One region of the Streptomyces sp. NPDC102490 genome, then DNA from elsewhere that is predicted to be linked to it. Evidence: riboswitches for the same ligand, from Rfam matches in the RefSeq annotation. Region 1 holds a riboswitch; the other holds the start of a gene.
What was found. A riboswitch is a leader RNA that binds a small molecule or an ion and turns the genes downstream of it on or off. The one in region 1 is predicted to bind ZMP and ZTP.

Region 1 (8,119 bases):
TCGAAGGCACGGCTGCCATGTTGATCCCGATCGATGAGGCCGCGGCGGAGTCTTTCGCCGATTTGATCAGGCGGTGCCGGTCACCTGCGCAGCCAGCTCTTCTTGGGGGGATCGGCCGGGACCGCCTCCCGCGTCATCTTTGGTGGTCCAAGGGGAGCGGGATGCAGACGACGTCGCTGCGCAAGGGTGAGAACACGGTTCTGTCGACAGCTCGGACGGTGCTGTCGGAGTCGGTCCAGGGGTTGTCGGCGGATGTGTCCGCGCTGCTCCTCGGCGCCGACGGCAAGGTCCGCGGTGATCACGACCTGGTCTCCTACAACCATCCCGCCCAGGCCGGAGTGTCCGTCGCGGGTGCGGCAGTCACCGTGGACCTTCCTCGTCTGCCGGCTGACGTGCAACAGGTGACTGTGGTGGTGAGCGCCGACCCTTTGCAGCCTGGCGCCGTTTTCACCCGGGCACCTCAGCTGTCGGTCACCCAGAGCGGGGTGACGCTCGCGTCGTTCACCGCGCCGGACTTCACCGCAGGGGAGACAGTCGTGGTCCTGGCGGAGGCATACCGGCGCCAGGAGGGCTGGAAGCTCCGCGCTGTGGGACAGGGCTACGCCACCGGCCTTGCGGGACTGGCGACCGACTACGGTGTCGATGTCGACACCGACCCGGAGCCTTCCGGCGCACGGCTGCCCCCGCAGACCCGCACGGCAGGTGCACCGGTTGCTTCGGCCGACCTGACCAAGCTGGAGCGGAAGGCCCCAGGACTGCTGGCTCCCGCTTCGGACAGCTCCACACCCAGGTCGACTGGGGCTGGGGCAACGTGGCCGACGCGATGCGCGGGCCGTCAGCCACTACCAGGAATCCGGAGCCGCAGACCCGCCTTCGTCGTCACCCAGGTCGGTGACGAGCCCTGGGACAAGGCAGAGGTCCGCTCCATGCTCCAGAGCACCGCCTCACTCGGCATCTTCCGGCTCTTCGTCGGCTTCGGCCGCGGCAAGCTCGCCTTCTCCAAAGAACCTCAACGCCTCCGCCTCGGCCACCTTCACCAACGTCGCCTTCTACGACGCCAGCAAGAACCCCGGCTCAGTTCCCGGAGAACGCTTCTACACAGGCCTTGTCGACTCCTTCGCGACCTGGATGCAATCGTGAGCCGGGGGAGCTACTCGGAAGGGGCACGGTGACGGTTGCCGCGAACATCCGCATCCCCCGGGAACCCAGGGACCGGCTTGCCGCTGTTGCTGCCGCGGAGGGGTTGTCGCTGCACGCCCACCTGGCGCGGCTCGCGCAGACTCTGCTGACGCCGGCCGAACGGGCCGGGCGGGCCGAGAAGGCAGGCGCCGTGCTGGAGGCGTGGAACGGCTAAGCTCCCGCGCCCGCTGAGGAGCGGGACCTCGACCGCCGGCTGGCACGGGCGACCGGCCGTTGAACGACGTTCGGTGTACGCCCCAGCGGAGGCCGCCGCGTTCGCCCTGGTCAAGGCGGCCGAAGCATGAGGCAGGGCCACGCGCTGTGTCTGACCTGGGCTGTTCTTCTCTTCCTTGATCACTCGGTGTGGTGGTGTGCTGACATGTTGTCAGTGTTGCCTGTCAATATGGGCCAGTATGCGGGGAGTTGTGACGAGGGGGAGGCTTGTATGCCGTGGGTGAGGCCGTACCTACGCTCTGACGGGACACCGGTTCGCGGACATGCGCGGTGGGCTCCGGATGCCAAACGGGAAACGACGATCTTCGCTGTAGTGGCCTTGGCGGTGGTCGGGCCGGGCAACAGCGACATCTCGGCGGGGGAGGGGAGCACACCGCGGCCGCAGACCACGGTCCAGTACCCGATCCGGTGGGACCACGCCCCCGCCGCCCGGGCACCGCAACCCCGGCCCACGGTGTCGTACCCGATCCGGTGGGAGCGGTGACCCGGCGGCGGCCGGTGCGGTGACGCAGCCGACGGCCCGGCCGACGACACCAGCAGCGCGACGCGCAGCTGCTCGTCTTCGCCGCGGTGACGGCGGCCGGTATCGGCCTGGTGGCGATGGTGGTCAACTGGCTGCTGGCCCACTGGTGGATCCTCGCCGCCGTCCTGGTCTTCGCCGACGCCGGCTGGCTCTACGACCGCCAGCAACGCGCCCGGTGGGAGGCGGTGCGGGCGGAGGGCCTGCGCTACGGACTGCCTCAGCTCGACGCGCTGTACTACACCCACTTCGAGGATGCCGTCCGGGACCTGATGCAGCGCGACGGCTGCCAGGATGCTCAGCGGGTTGGCGGCCGCGGCGACCTCGGCGCCGACGTGAACCACCGACCCCTACGGACGGTGATGGGTCATCCAGTGCAAGCACCGCCGCAACGGCGCCCACGGCCTCCCGGTCGGCACACCCGACCTCCAGGTCCTCAACGGCACCGCCCGCCAGGTGCACGGCGCCGACGTCGCCGTGATCGTCACGAACGGCCGGGTGGCCGGCCCGGCGGTCACGTTCGCCAGGCAGCAGCGGCTGCACGTCGTCGACCGCCAGACGCTGGCCGTGTGGGCGTCCGGCTCCCGCCCCTCGTGGGAGCTGCTGCGGGCAGTGCCGCCTCCGCGCAGTCCGACGGCTCCTGGCCGCGGTCGTGTTCGTCGCGACCTCGGGCTGTACGTGGCAGCAGCCGCCGGCGAGCTCGTTCGGCCCGTCCGGCGCGACGGCCCACTGCCGGTTCACCGAATGGACCAAGGCCCGGGTGCGGGCCAGGCTCCACCGCCTGGTCCTCGACGAGCTCGGCGCCCGCGGTGGACTGGACTGGTCGCGGTGCGCGATCGACTCGGTCAACACGCGGGCCCTGAAAGGGGGCCTGACGGGCCCGAATCCTGTCGACCGAGGCAAGTACGGCTCGAAGATCCATCTGATCACCGAGCGGACCGGTCCCCTGTCCGTCGGCATCTCTGACGCCAACGCCCACGACAGCCAGGCTCTGAGCCCGCTCGTGAAGGGCATACCCCCGATCCGGCCCCGCCGCGGCCCTCGTCGGCGTAGGCCCGGCAAGCTTCACGCCGACAAGGGCTACGACTACCGCCATCTGCGGCAAAGGCTGTCACGGTGAGGCATCCGGCACCGCATCGCGCGCAAGGGCGTCGAGACCTCACAGCGACTCGGGCGACACCGCTGGACCATCGGACGCACCATGGCCTGGCTCGCCGGCTGACGCGGACTCCACCGCCGCTACGAACGCAGAGCCGACCACTTCCTCGCCTTTACCAGTCTCGCCTGCACCCTCATCTGCTCCCGTCGATTCGCCAAATGAGATGACTTCAAGGCGACGGATGCCCGCCCCGACGCTGACGTGGAGGATCTGTTCCGATGTCCGGGGCACCGAGGAGGCGCGCGAGCAGGACGGCCGAGTCCAGCTCATCGTCGGACAGGAGGAGTGTGAGGGACGTTGTCCCCGCGTCGACCGTGCAGTCGAGTCCGTGGTCCGCGAGTACATCGTTGAGGTGCTGGCGGTGGTGCGGGCGGTGCTCCAGGGCTGCAGCATCGTCGCGATGAGCGTGCGTACGGAATCGACGCTGGAAAGGGTCAGGACGACCCGGGCGGTGTCGAAGTCCTCGTCCCCGACGTTGCCCGGGGTGTATCCGGCGTCGATCACCACCGTGCCGGGCTTGATGTCCTCACCTCGGATCAGCCGAGGCCGTCCCACGGCCGCTACCACGACGTCTGCTTCCCGGACGACCGCCGACAAGTCCGCCGTGCGCGAGTGGCAGTACGTCATCGTTGTATTCTTGGCGGGCAGGAGTTCCCGGCCGGCTTGCCGAGAATCGCGCTGCGACCCACCACGACGGTGTGCTTGCCGGCGAGGTCGACCTCGTACGCCTCCAGCAACCGCATGATTCCGCCTGGAGTGCGGGACACAAAGCCCGGCCGCGCGAAGGTCATCGCGGCGAACGAATGCATATGCCGTGCACGTCCGGATCGCCGGACAGAGCAGCGAGGGTGTCGATCAGTTCGGCGGTCGTGGTGGTGGCGGGCAAAGCGATGTGCCGGGACCGGGGCTCGCCTCCTTCGCACACCGCGCCCGCTGCATGCGGCCATAGGTGACCGACGCCGGGTCCTCTCCCACCAGCACCGTCGCCAGTCAGGGACTGGTCCCCCCACGCCGTGAAATCTCTGCCGCCTTGGCAGCAGCCTCTTCGACAAGGCGATTGGCGGGGCTGGCGCCGTTCATGAGCTGGGCCGTCTGAGTCGCGGACATCGTTGCCTCCAGGCGTTGCTGACCACTCGCCCAGGCGCACGGCAACGACGTCTCGTCAGACCGTTCCCCGATGGTGTGCTCCACCTCGGTGCCAGTCACGGCCCACACCGCACTGGACGCAGCATGCGCATACCGGTCAGCGTTCGCGTACGACCCGCATCTGCTCCTGGACGAGCATCTGCCGGCCCCGACGCTCACGCCCCGCAGGGAGACCGCGGCGGGGAGAACCGCCACCGGGCTCACTGCCGGACGGCGCGCAGTCCGTCCAGGAGCAGCCGCAGCCCGAACTCGAAGTGTGCCGTGAAGTCCGTACTGGTGAGCACCGGCAGGGTGGCGACGAGGTGCGGATACGTCCCTGCCTCCGCCACCGCGTCCTGCAGAGCCCCCGCGTTGGCGGGCCCCCCGCCCTCCGGCCGGAGCGCGGCCTGTTCCTCCAGGGTGTGGCCGACGGTGAAGTTGGTCACCGCGTAGAGAGTCCGCGCCGCCTCACCGTCGCTGAAGCCCGCCGCGCGCAGCACCCCGATGAGGCCGTCGGCGAAGCCCAGGGTGTTCGGGCCGGTCGAGTGTGTACCGGCATAGACGCGGGCGCCGTCGCGATGGGCGAGCAGGGCCGCACGCAGGGCGCGGGCCAGACGCGCCACTCCCTCGCTCCAGTCATCGTCCCCGGCCGGGCCGGTGGCGCCGGCGACGCCGCCGACCATGTACTCGGCCATGGCGGTGAGCAGGTCCTGTTTGGTCGCGAAGTAGCGGTACAGCGCGCCGGCCTGGACATCCATCGCGTCGGCGAGCCTGCGCATGGTCAGCGCGTCGAGCCCGGACTCGTCCAGCAGGTCGAGGGCGGTCCGGACGGTGCGGGCCCGGTTGAGCCGGGCGGGCCGGCCCCTGGCCGGGCTTGACGGTGTGCTCATGGACCCCACTATAGTGAACAGCGTTCATGTGAACGTCGTTCACTAAATAGAGGAGGTCATCTCTGATGGACACCGACGTAGTCGTCGCAGGCGCGGGCCCGACCGGGCTGCTGCTTGCCTGCGAGCTGGCACTGGCGGGCGCACGGACCCGGGTCCTGGAGCGCCGCACCGAACCGCAGCGCCATTCGCGGGCGCTGAGCCTGCACCCGCGCAGCGTGGAACTGATGGACCAGCGGGGACTGCTCGACCGGTTCCTCCCGCTCGGCCGGACCGTGCCGGGCTGGCACTTCGCGGGATTGCCCACACAGCTGGACTTCGGTGCCCTCGACTCCCGGCACGGCTACACCCTCTTCCTGGCCCAGGCGCGCACCGAGGCGGTCCTCGAGGAGCGGGCGCACGAGCTGGGGGTGGAGATCAGCCGGGGACACGAGATCCTCGGCGTGCGCCAGGACGGCGACGGGGCCGAGGTGGAGACGCGCGTTCCCGGCGGCGGCACCGAGACCGTACGTGCCCTGTACGCGGTCGGATGCGACGGCGGGCGCAGCCTCGTGCGGCGGACCGCGGGGATCGGCTTCCCCGGCACCGACGAGACCCTGACCGGGATGCTCGGGGACTTCGCGGTCGTCGACCCGCAGCCCGGCGCCCTGGATGCGGCGCGGGCCCGCGGCGTGATCGTCGCGCCGCTGGAGGAAGGGCTCACCCGGTTCGTCTGCCTGGATCCGGGGCGAATGCGGGTCCCGTCCCGGGAGCCGGTGACCCTGGAGGAGTTCCGTACGTCGCTCACCCGGATCACCGGCTCCGACTGCGGAATCGCCGAACCCCACTGGCTGTCGCGGTTCGGCAATGCCACGCGCCTCGCGGAGAGCTACCGCTCGGGACGGATCCTGCTGGCGGGCGACGCCGCCCACATCCACTTCCCCGCGGCGGGCCAGGGGCTCAACACCGGGCTTCAGGACGCCATGAACCTGGGGTGGAAGCTGGCCGCCTCGGTGCACGGCTGGGCCCCGCCCGGGCTGCTGGACAGTTACGACGCGGAGCGCCGACCGGCTGGCGAGTCGGTGACCGAGAACACCGAGGTCCAGACTCTGCTGGCAGAGCTGACGCTGGTAGCGCAGTACGAGCGCCCGGCCGCGGCCCTGCGCAAACTCCTCGACCAGCTGCTGGGCATGCCGGAGGTCAACCGCCGGCTCGCCGACCAGGTCTCCGCGCTCGGCACCCACTACCCGCCGGCGGACCCGGGCGCCGACCCGCTGGTGGGGCGGCGCATGCCCGATGTGGGACTGGCCGCCGCCGGTTCTGAGGCGACACGGGTGTACGAACTCCTCACCCAGGGCCGCTTCGTGCTGCTCGCTCTGGCGAAGGACCCCTCCCTGCGGGAGGCCGTCGGCACGGATCGGGCCTCCCGGGTCACGGCTGTATCCGTCGACAAGTACGACGAGCACGCCGACCTCGATGGGGTCACCGAGGTGCTCGTACGCCCCGACGGGCACGTCGCGTGGGCCACCCGGACCGCCGACCACGCCGCGCGCCGCGACGAGCGGGTCCAGGCGCTGTCCGCCTGGGTGGGTACGCCCTCCTGGAGGAGCTGATCATGTCTGTGAACCGCGTCAGTCCACCGTCCGTGCACAACCCGTCCGACCAGATCAGCCAGGTCGTCACCGTCGACGGTATGCGGCTCGTGCATCTCTCCGGCCAGGTCGCCTGGGATGAGCGAGGGCGGCCCGTGGGACTCGGCGACCACGGGGCCCAGGCGGCACAGATCGCCCGTAACCTCGACGCCGCGCTCGCCGCGGTCGGCGCCACCCGCAACGACATCATCGAAGAGACCCTCTACGTCGTCGACTACACCCCGAAGCTGCTGCCCGCGATCTTCGGGCCGCTGCGGGCCGGTGTCGCGAAAGCACCCGCGAGCACGCTGGTGGGCGTGTCCGCGCTCTTCGCACCGGGGTTCCTCCTGGAGGTCAAGGTGATCGCCGCGCTCCCCGGTCAGGGGAGCCGGGACCGGGCCGTACCGGCCGACGCCGGCACCGAGGCGGGCGAGCCCGTCGGGGCGCACGCGACGGAGGGGGGCCAGGATCTCGAAACGGCACTCACCCGCCGGGCCTGGGAGGACCCGTCCTTCGCCGCGCGACTGGAACGCGAGCCCTTGGAGGCCCTGGCGTCGGTGGGCGTGCACGTGCCCCCGGGAGTCAGGGTGCAGGTCAGGCTGCAGAGACGCGACACGCTGTACTACGTCCTCCCACCCGCGAAACGGCCGGAGGAGCCGGACCGCGGTGAGCCCGTGAACCTCATGGACCTGTGGCGCAGCGGGGACAACTTCGTCTGGATGCTGCCCGAACGGCTCAAGACCGAACTGCTGGCCATGCGACGAGGCTTCATCGAGGCCCGGACCGGCACCGATACGACATACGACGCGGAGCAACCATGAAACATGACGCCGGTACCCTCCACACACTGCGGCTCGTCAACGACAGCGCCTACCGGGAGAGGATCGTCGCCGACCCGAAAGCGGTGCTGTGCGAGGAGTCGGGCCACCATCCGCGCGAGGACTTCACCGTCGAGGCGGTGGAACAGCGAGACGACACCATCGTCATCCTGCTCCCCGCGGAACCGCAGAACGACGAGGATTTCCAGGAGCGGCTCGCCGAGGTGTCCCAGCGCGTGTACGACGTGCTGTTCTCGTCCGGAGTCGGCGGGTTCCTGATTCCCGACGACCGCCTGAAGTGGATTCTGCGGGACATCCGCTCCTCCTGGACGGCCAAAGCCGGGCAGGAGGGATGACGGCCACCTTCGTTCTCGTGCACGGCTCCTGGCTCGGCGGCTGGGCCTGGGGGCGGGTCGCCCCCCGGCTACGGACGTGCGGCCACACCGTCCTGTGCCCTTCACTCGCCCCGGCCGGACCCGGCGTCGGACTGCGCACCCACATCGCCGAGATCGTCGCCCTGATCGACAGGCACGCTCTCACCGACGTGATCCTCGTGGGACACAGCTACGGGGGCATGGTCATCACCG
Region 2 (8,119 bases), on a different contig from region 1:
GACGGCGTCCCGCACTGGAACCGGGTGTACGGCCGCGGGGGCTTCGTGCAGTACCAGTTCGTCGTCGGGCACGGCCGGGAGGAGGCCCTGCGCCGGATCGTGCGGCGCATCTCCACCCGCCGCTGCCCGTCCTTCCTGGCCGTCCTCAAACGCTTCGGCGAGGCCGACCCGGGCTGGCTCTCCTTCCCCGTCCCGGGCTGGACCCTCGCCCTGGACATCCCGGCGGGCCTGCCGGGGCTCGGCGCGTTCCTGGACGAGCTGGACGAGGAGGTCGCGGACGCGGGCGGCCGGGTCTACCTCGCCAAGGACTCCCGGCTGCGCCCGGAACTGCTCGCCGCGATGTACCCCCGCCTGGACGACTTCCGCGCCCTGCGCGCGGAGCTGGACCCGCGCGGGGTGTTCGTGTCCGACCTGGCCCGCCGCCTCGCCCTGTGACGCCCCTGCCCCCCACCGACCTGTCTGGAGCCAGTCGTGAAGGACGCCTTCGGCCTTCCCCAGTCCCTCCTCGTCCTCGGCGGTACGTCCGAGATCGCGCTCGCCACCGTGCGCCGTCTGGTGGCCCGCCGCACCCGCACGGTGTGGCTGGCCGGACGCCCCTCGCCCGCCCTGGACACGGCCGCCGAGCAGTTGCGCGGCCTCGGCGCCGAGGTGCGCACGGTCGCCTTCGACGCGCTGGACCCCGAGTCCCACGAGGCGGCGCTCGGCAAGGTGTTCGCCGAGGGCGACATCGACCTGGTGCTGCTGGCCTTCGGCATCCTGGGCGACCAGGCGCACGACGAGCGCGAGCCGCTGAACGCCGTACGGGTCGCGCAGACCAACTACACCGGCGCGGTCTCGGCCGGGCTGGTCGCCGCCCGTTCGCTCCAGGCGCAGGGGCACGGCTCGCTGGTGGTGCTCTCCTCCGTCGCCGGTGAGCGGGCCCGCCGCGCCAACTTCATCTACGGCTCCAGCAAGGCGGGGCTCGACGCCTTCGCGCAGGGTCTGGGCGACGCGCTGCACGGCACGGGCGTGCACGTCATGGTCGTACGCCCCGGGTTCGTGCGGTCGCGGATGACCGAGGGCCTGGAGGAGGCGCCGCTGGCCACGACGCCCGAGGCGGTCGCCGCGGCGATCGAGCTGGGGCTGCGGCGGCGCTCGGAGACGGTGTGGGTGCCGGGCGCGCTGCGGGTGGTGATGTCGGCGCTGCGGCACCTGCCGCGGACCGTGTTCCGGCGGCTGCCGGTGTGAGGCGCGGCTACCGGGTGGGCAGGGAGCCGGTCTCCACGCGACCGGCCTGCGGGGGCACGGTGGCGCTGCCGAAGGGGAACTCGCGCAGCTTGCGCCAGACCGCGTCGGCGCCCTGCTCGTACAGCGCGAAGCCGGTGCAGGGCCACTGGGCCTCGTAGTCGGACAGCTCCTCGTAGGCGCGGTCCATCGCCGCCTCCTCGATGCCGTGCGCCACGGTGACGTGCGGGTGGTACGGGAACTGCAGTTCGCGGGGGACCGGGCCGGACGCGTCGCGCACCCGCTTCTGGAGCCAGGAGCAGGCCGCCGCGCCCTCGACCACCTGGACGTAGACGACCGGCGAGAGCGGGCGGAAGGTCCCGGTGCCGGACAGCCGCATCGGGAAGGGCCGGCCGCGCGAGGCCACCTCCGCCAGGTGCGCCTCGATCGCGGGCAGCGCGGCGCCGTCGACCTCGGTCGGCGGCAGCAGGGTGACGTGCGTGGGGATGCCGTGAGCGGCGGCGTCGCCGAAGCCCGCGCGCAGCTGCTGGAGCTTGCTGCCGTGAGGCTCCGGGACCGCGATCGACACGCCGATCGTTACGGTCCCCACTTCGTCTCCTGTCGTTACGTGTCGCTCGTTGTGTGTCGCGGTGTCGGACACCCGGATATCGACTGTACGGCCACCGCCGTGCCGTGGGCAGGCGCAACCGGAGTGATGTGCAGCGCTACGGCGGCGGGCCGGGGCGCGCGGACGGTGCCGGGGTACCGCGGGCGGCGGTACCCCGGGCGGCGGCACGGGTCAGTGCTTGGCGGGGAGGAAGCCCACCCGGTCGTACGCCCGGGCGAGGGTCTCGGCGGCGACGCTCCTGGCCTTCTCCGCGCCCTTGGCGAGGATCGCGTCGAGCGTCTCCGGGTCGTCCAGGTACTGCTGGGTCCGCTCGCGGAAGGGGGTGACGAACTCCACGACGACGTCGGCGAGGTCCGTCTTCAGCGCGCCGTAGCCCTTGCCCTCGTACTTCCGCTCCAGCTCGGCGATCTCGGCGCCGGTGAGGGTGGAGTAGATCGTCAGCAGGTTGCTGACGCCGGGCTTGTGCTCGCGGTCGAAGCGGATCACGGTGTCGGTGTCCGTGACCGCGCTCTTCACCTTCTTCGCGGTGGCCTTCGGCTCGTCCAGGAGGTTGATCAGGCCCTTCGGGGTGGCCGCCGACTTGCTCATCTTGGCGGTCGGGTCCTGGAGGTCGTAGATCTTCGCCGTCTCCTTGAGGATGTACGCGGAGGGAACGGTGAAGGCGTCGCCGAAGCGGCCGTTGAAGCGCTCGGCCAGGTCGCGGGTGAGTTCGATGTGCTGGCGCTGGTCCTCGCCGACGGGGACCTCGTCGGCCTGGTAGAGCAGGATGTCGGCGACCTGGAGGACCGGGTAGGTGAACAGGCCGACGGAGGCGCGGTCGGCACCCTGCTTGGCGGACTTGTCCTTGAACTGGGTCATGCGGCTCGCCTCGCCGAAGCCGGTGAGGCAGTTCATGACCCAGGCGAGCTGGGCGTGCTCGGGGACGTGGCTCTGGACGAAGAGCGTGCAGCGGTCCGGGTCGAGTCCGGCGGCCAGCAGCTGGGCGACGGCGAGCCGGGTGTTGGCGCGCAGCTCCCTCGGGTCCTGCGGGACCGTGATCGCGTGCAGGTCGACGACCATGTAGAACGCGTCGTGGGACTCCTGGAGGGCCACCCACTGGCGGACGGCGCCCAGGTAGTTGCCGAGGTGGAACGAGCCTGCGGTGGGCTGGATCCCGGAGAGCACACGAGGTCGGTCATTCGCCATGCTCACCATTCTCTCAGGTCCCACCGGCGGCTCGTTCCCCCGGGCGGCGACCGTCAGCCCAGGTCGATCTCCGGGTACAGCGGGAAGCCGGCCACCAGGTCGGTCGCGCGGTGGGAGATCTCGTCGGCGACCTTCGCGTCGAGGACGTGGGCGGCCTTGGAGGGGGCGCCGGACTTGGTGGTGCCGGGCTCCGTCGTGGTCAGGACGCGGTCGATCAGGCCCGCGACCTCGTCCATCTCGGCGGTGCCGAGACCGCGCGTGGTCAGCGCCGGGGTGCCGATGCGGATGCCGGAGGTGTACCAGGCGCCGTTCGGGTCGGCGGGGATGGCGTTGCGGTTGGTGACGATGCCGGAGTCGAGGAGCGCGGCCTCGGCCTGACGGCCGGTGAGGCCGTAGGAGGACGCCACGTCGATCAGGTTGAGGTGGTTGTCCGTGCCACCGGTGACCAGGGTGGCGCCGCGCCTGGTCAGGCCCTCGGCGAGCGCGCGGGCGTTGTCGACGATGCGCCGGGCGTAGTCCTGGAACGCGGGCTGCCGGGCCTCGGCGAGGGCGACGGCCTTGGCGGCCATGACGTGCGGGAGCGGGCCGCCGAGGACCATCGGGCAGCCGCGGTCGACCTGGTCCTTGAGCGAGTCGTCGCACAGGACCATGCCGCCGCGCGGGCCGCGCAGCGACTTGTGCGTGGTCGTCGTCACGATCTGGGCGTGCGGGACCGGGTCGAAGTCGCCGGTGAGCACCTTGCCCGCGACGAGGCCCGCGAAGTGCGCCATGTCGACCATGAGGGTCGCGCCGACCTCGTCGGCGATCTCGCGCATGATCCGGAAGTTCACCAGCCGGGGGTACGCGGAGTAGCCCGCGACGATGATCAGCGGCTTGAACTCGCGGGCGGAGGCGCGCAGGGCCTCGTAGTCGATCAGGCCGGTGGCCGGGTCGGTGCCGTAGGAGCGCTGGTCGAACATCTTGCCGCTGATGTTGGGGCGGAAGCCGTGGGTGAGGTGGCCGCCGGCGTCCAGGGACATGCCGAGCATCCGCTGGTTGCCGAAGGCCTGGCGCAGCTCGGCCCAGTCGGCGTCGGTCAGGTCGTTGACCTGGCGGGCGCCGGCCTTCTCCAGGAAGGGCACCTCGACCCGGGCGCCGAGGACGGCCCAGAAGGCGACCAGGTTGGCGTCGATGCCGGAGTGCGGCTGGACGTAGGCGTGGCGGGCGCCGAACAGCTCGCGGGCGTGCTCGGCGGCCAGGGCCTCGACGGTGTCGACGTTGCGGCAGCCGGCGTAGAAGCGGCGGCCGACGGTGCCCTCGGCGTACTTGTCGCTGAACCAGTTGCCCATCGCCAGGAGCGTGGCCGGGGAGGCGTAGTTCTCCGAGGCGATCAGCTTGAGCATCTCGCGCTGGTCGGCGACCTCCTGGCCGATGGCGTCCGCCACGCGGGGCTCGACGGCTCGGATGACGTCGAGCGCGGCTCGGTAGGCGGTGGACTCGGGAGAGATCTCTGCGGGCACGGGGTCCTCCGGACGTCGGTTTCAGCGTTCACGGTACGGATGGCCCAGGCGCACGGCTCTCGGTGTTCCGGGCCGCTTCCCGATGGTTCGTCCCATCCCAGCGCGCCAGTCACGGCCCGGGGCCAGGTTACCGGGTGTGCTCTGCCGGTGCCGTGGGTGTCCGTGATGCGGAAAGGGCCGTCCTCACAGGATCACGTGGGGCAGGAAGCGGGCGTATTCGTCCGTCACCAGGCCGCTCGACTCCCTGATGCCCAGGCCCGCCGACTCGTTCTCCACCACCCAGGCGCCCAGGACGACGCGGTTGCCGTCGAAGTCGGGGAGGGGGGCCAGTTCCTGGTAGCAGCAGGGTTCGGGGCGGGGGGCGGGGTCGGTGTCCGGGGCGTGGACCGTGACGCCCGCGCCCTCGCGGCCCAGGAGGGGCTTGGCCACCCAGCCGGTGGTGGTGGCCAGGTCGCGCGGGCCGTCCAGGTAGGCGGGAAGGAGGTTCGGGTGGCCGGGGTACAGCTCCCAGAGGATCGCCAGCAGGGCCTTGTTGCTGAGCAGCATCTTCCAGGCGGGCTCGATCCACAGGGTGGTGCCGGTGCCGCCGCCGTTGTCGAGGGTGTCCAGGACGTGGCCGGCGAAGCGGTCCGTGGTGAGCCACTCCCAGGGGTAGAGCTTGAAGAGGCTGCGGATGAAGCGCAGCTTGTTGTCGACGAAGCGGCCCGAGAGGCGGTCCCAGCCGATCTCCTCCATGGAGATCCAGTCGGTCTCCAGGCCCGCCTGCTCGGCGGTCTCCTTGAGGTAGGCGACCGTCATGAGGTCCTCGCCGAGTTCGTCGTCCGAGGAGTGCGCGAAGTACAGCGGGTTGCCGGGCGGCAGGAGCGCGGCCTGCTTCCTCCAGGCGTCGACGAGGCGCTCGTGGAGGCTGTTCCACTGGTCGGCGCCGGGGAAGCGCTCCTCCATCCAGAACCACTGCGGGGAGGCGGCCTCGACGAGGGAGGTCGGGGTGTCCGCGTTGTACTCCAGGAGCTTGGCGGGCCCCGTGCCGTCGTAGCGCAGGTCGAAGCGGGCGTAGACGGAGGGGAGTTCGGCGCGGCGGTGCCAGGCCTCGGTGACCGCGTGGACGACGCGCGGGTCGGTGATGCCGAGGTCGGCGAAGCGGTCCTCGGCGACGATGTGCCCGGCGGCCGCGAGGCACATCCGGTGCAGTTCCTCGACGACCTCCTCCAGGGCCTCGACCTCGGGCAGGGAGAAGACGTAGTAGGCGCTCTCGTCCCAGTAGGGGCGCAGGGAGTCGTCGGGGTAGCGGGTCAGGGGGTAGATCAGCCCCTGTTCCTCGACGGTCTGCTGCCAGCCGGGGCGGGGGTCGGCGGTACGGCGTTCCACGGTCCCGTCCTCAGCCGCCGCCGCTGCCGCCCGAGCAGCCGAAGCCGCCCCGGTCGACGGCCTCGGACCGGCTGAAGGTGCCGGAGTCGGCCCAGCCGTTGCTGACGTCGGCGTCGTAGTACCAGTCGGCGTCGCCCACGGACTTCGCGCCGGTCTTCTTCTTGCCGCCCTTGCCGCCCCTGCCGGACGAGCTGCCGGACGAGCCGGACTTGCAGTTCTTGTCGGCGACGACCTTGTAGCCGTTGAGGTAGTCGTAGCTGTCGCGGTCCACGCAGCGGCGGTCGGGGTCCGAACCGCATGCGCTCAGGGCCGCCGCGAGCATTCCCATGCCGCCGAGCACCACGGTGCTCGACCGCAGCCGTCGCCGGGTCTTGGCCATGTCCCTGTCCCCCGTTGTCCGTGCCGTGTCCGTGCGGTTGTACGACAGTTGGGCCGGTCGAGTGTACGGCCCCGCCGCCGGTGGGACTTTACGGCAGCGCCCGGCACAGCGCGTCCAGCGCCCCCGCCCAGGCGTGGTCGGGCGGGGTGCCGTATCCGACAACGAGGGCGTCCAGCGGGGGCAGGGACGCGTCCGGGTGCCGGAACATGGCCAGGCCGTGGACCGCGAGCCCGTGCCAGGCGGCGGCCCGCGCGACCTGCCGCTCGGTGCCGGGCGGCAGCGGCAGGACGGCGTGCAGTCCGGCGGCGATGCCGCTGACGCGGACCCCGGGGGCGCGCTCGGCGAGGGCGGCGACCAGGGCGTCGCGGCGGCGCCGGTAGCGCAGGCGGGCGGACCGCACGTGCCGGTCGTAGTCGCCGGAGTCGAGGAACTGCGCCAGGGTCAGCTGGTCGAGCACGCCCGGGGTGCGGCTCGCCGGGTCGTCCAGGACGTCCCCGACCAGGGACGGCGGCAGCGCCATCCAGCCCAGGCGCAGTCCGGGGGCCAGGGACTTGCTGGCGGTGCCCAGGTACACGACGCGGTCGGGGTCCAGCCCCTGGAGGGCGCCGACGGACTGGCGGTCGTAGCGGAACTCGCCGTCGTAGTCGTCCTCCAGGATCAGCCCGCCGGTGCGGTGCGCCCAGGCCACCGCCGCCGCTCTGCGGTCGGGGTGCAGGGGGACGCCGGTCGGGAACTGGTGGGCGGGGGTGAGGAGCACGGCACCCGCGTCCGTGAGCGCCCCGGTGTCCGCCCCGCGGTCGTCGACGGGCAGCGGAACGGTCCGCAGGCCGGCCCTGGTGAGCAGGTCGCGGTGGACGTGGAGGCCGTACGACTCGACGGCCACGGTGTGCACGCCGCGCGCCCGCAGCGCGCCGGCCAGCAGCACGAGGCCGTGCGCGACGCCACCGCAGACCAGCAGCGTCTCGGGGTCGGCGCGCACGCCCCGGGCCCGGGCGAGGTAACCGGCCAGCGCGGTGCGCAGCTCGGGCCGGCCGCGGCCGTCGCCGTAGCCGAGGGCGTCGTGGGGAGCGGCGGAGACGGCGCGGCGGGCGGCCCTGAGCCACGCGGTGCGCGGGAAGGAGGCGAGGTCGGGGGTGCCGGGGCGCAGGTCGTAGGCGGGGCGGGCGTTCCCCCCGGCGCGCCGGGCCGAGGCGCGGGACGGCGGGGCGGCGACGCGCTCGGCGACGCGGGTGCCCGAGCCCTGGCGCGCGGTGAGCCAGCCCTCGGCGACGAGGTCGGCGTAGGCGTCGGCGACCGTGTTGCGGGCGATGCCGAGGTCGGCGGCGAGGACGCGGGACGAGGGCAGCCGGGTGCCGGGGCCCAGGCGGCCGGTGCGGACGGCCTCGCGCAGGGCGTCGGTGAGGCCGCGGCGCAGGCCGGGACCGGTGGGTTCCAGGTGCAGGTCGACGCCGAGAGTGGCCCATGATCTTGCCATGGAAATGGACCATACCGCTGGGCTGCTTCCTTCCTAGGGTCGAGGCATGACGACACACACCGATGACACGAAGACCCGGGACCACGCCGCCGAGGTGCCCGTCCGGCTGAACTGGTCCCAGCACGCGCCCGAGGTCTACAAGGCGATGATCCGGCTGGAGACCGCCGCGAAGCGGGGGCTGGACCCGACGCTGTACGAACTGGTGAAGATCCGCGCCTCGCAGCTCAACCACTGCGCCTTCTGCCTCGACATGCACACCAAGGACGCCCTCGCCGCCGGTGAGAGCGTGGCGCGGATCGTGCAGCTGGCCGCCTGGGAGGAGTCGCGGCACTTCTACACGGAGAAGGAGCTGGCGGCGATCGAGCTGACCGAGGCGGTCACCG

Region 2: another riboswitch for ZMP and ZTP. It lies ahead of ACIRGB_RS02765 (glycine hydroxymethyltransferase); the one in region 1 lies ahead of ACIRGB_RS09450 (tetrahydrofolate dehydrogenase/cyclohydrolase catalytic domain-containing protein).

What each region holds. Positions count from the first base shown of each region.
Region 1 covers NZ_JBIWJU010000004.1:45,718-53,836, reverse strand. The annotation lists gene ACIRGB_RS09470 (TerD family protein) at 162-1,172, shown strand; partial or broken gene ACIRGB_RS09465 (hypothetical protein) at 1,169-1,417, shown strand; partial or broken gene ACIRGB_RS09460 (restriction endonuclease) at 2,014-2,572, shown strand; partial or broken gene ACIRGB_RS09455 (IS5 family transposase) at 2,517-3,254, shown strand; partial or broken gene ACIRGB_RS09450 (tetrahydrofolate dehydrogenase/cyclohydrolase catalytic domain-containing protein) at 3,540-4,199, opposite strand; ZMP/ZTP riboswitch at 4,221-4,308, opposite strand; gene ACIRGB_RS09445 (TetR/AcrR family transcriptional regulator) at 4,439-5,107, opposite strand; gene ACIRGB_RS09440 (monooxygenase) at 5,173-6,696, shown strand; gene ACIRGB_RS09435 (Rid family hydrolase) at 6,699-7,535, shown strand; gene ACIRGB_RS09430 (hypothetical protein) at 7,532-7,888, shown strand; gene ACIRGB_RS09425 (alpha/beta fold hydrolase) at 7,885-8,119, shown strand, end outside.
Region 2 covers NZ_JBIWJU010000001.1:596,008-604,126, forward strand. The annotation lists gene ACIRGB_RS02745 (FAD-binding protein) at 1-435, shown strand, start outside; gene ACIRGB_RS02750 (decaprenylphospho-beta-D-erythro-pentofuranosid-2-ulose 2-reductase) at 472-1,227, shown strand; gene ACIRGB_RS02755 (2'-5' RNA ligase family protein) at 1,235-1,813, opposite strand; gene trpS (tryptophan--tRNA ligase) at 2,003-3,025, opposite strand; gene ACIRGB_RS02765 (glycine hydroxymethyltransferase) at 3,070-4,515, opposite strand; ZMP/ZTP riboswitch at 4,551-4,638, opposite strand; gene ACIRGB_RS02770 (glutathionylspermidine synthase family protein) at 4,699-5,883, opposite strand; gene ACIRGB_RS02775 (hypothetical protein) at 5,894-6,262, opposite strand; gene ACIRGB_RS02780 (PLP-dependent aminotransferase family protein) at 6,351-7,736, opposite strand; gene ACIRGB_RS02785 (carboxymuconolactone decarboxylase family protein) at 7,783-8,119, shown strand, end outside.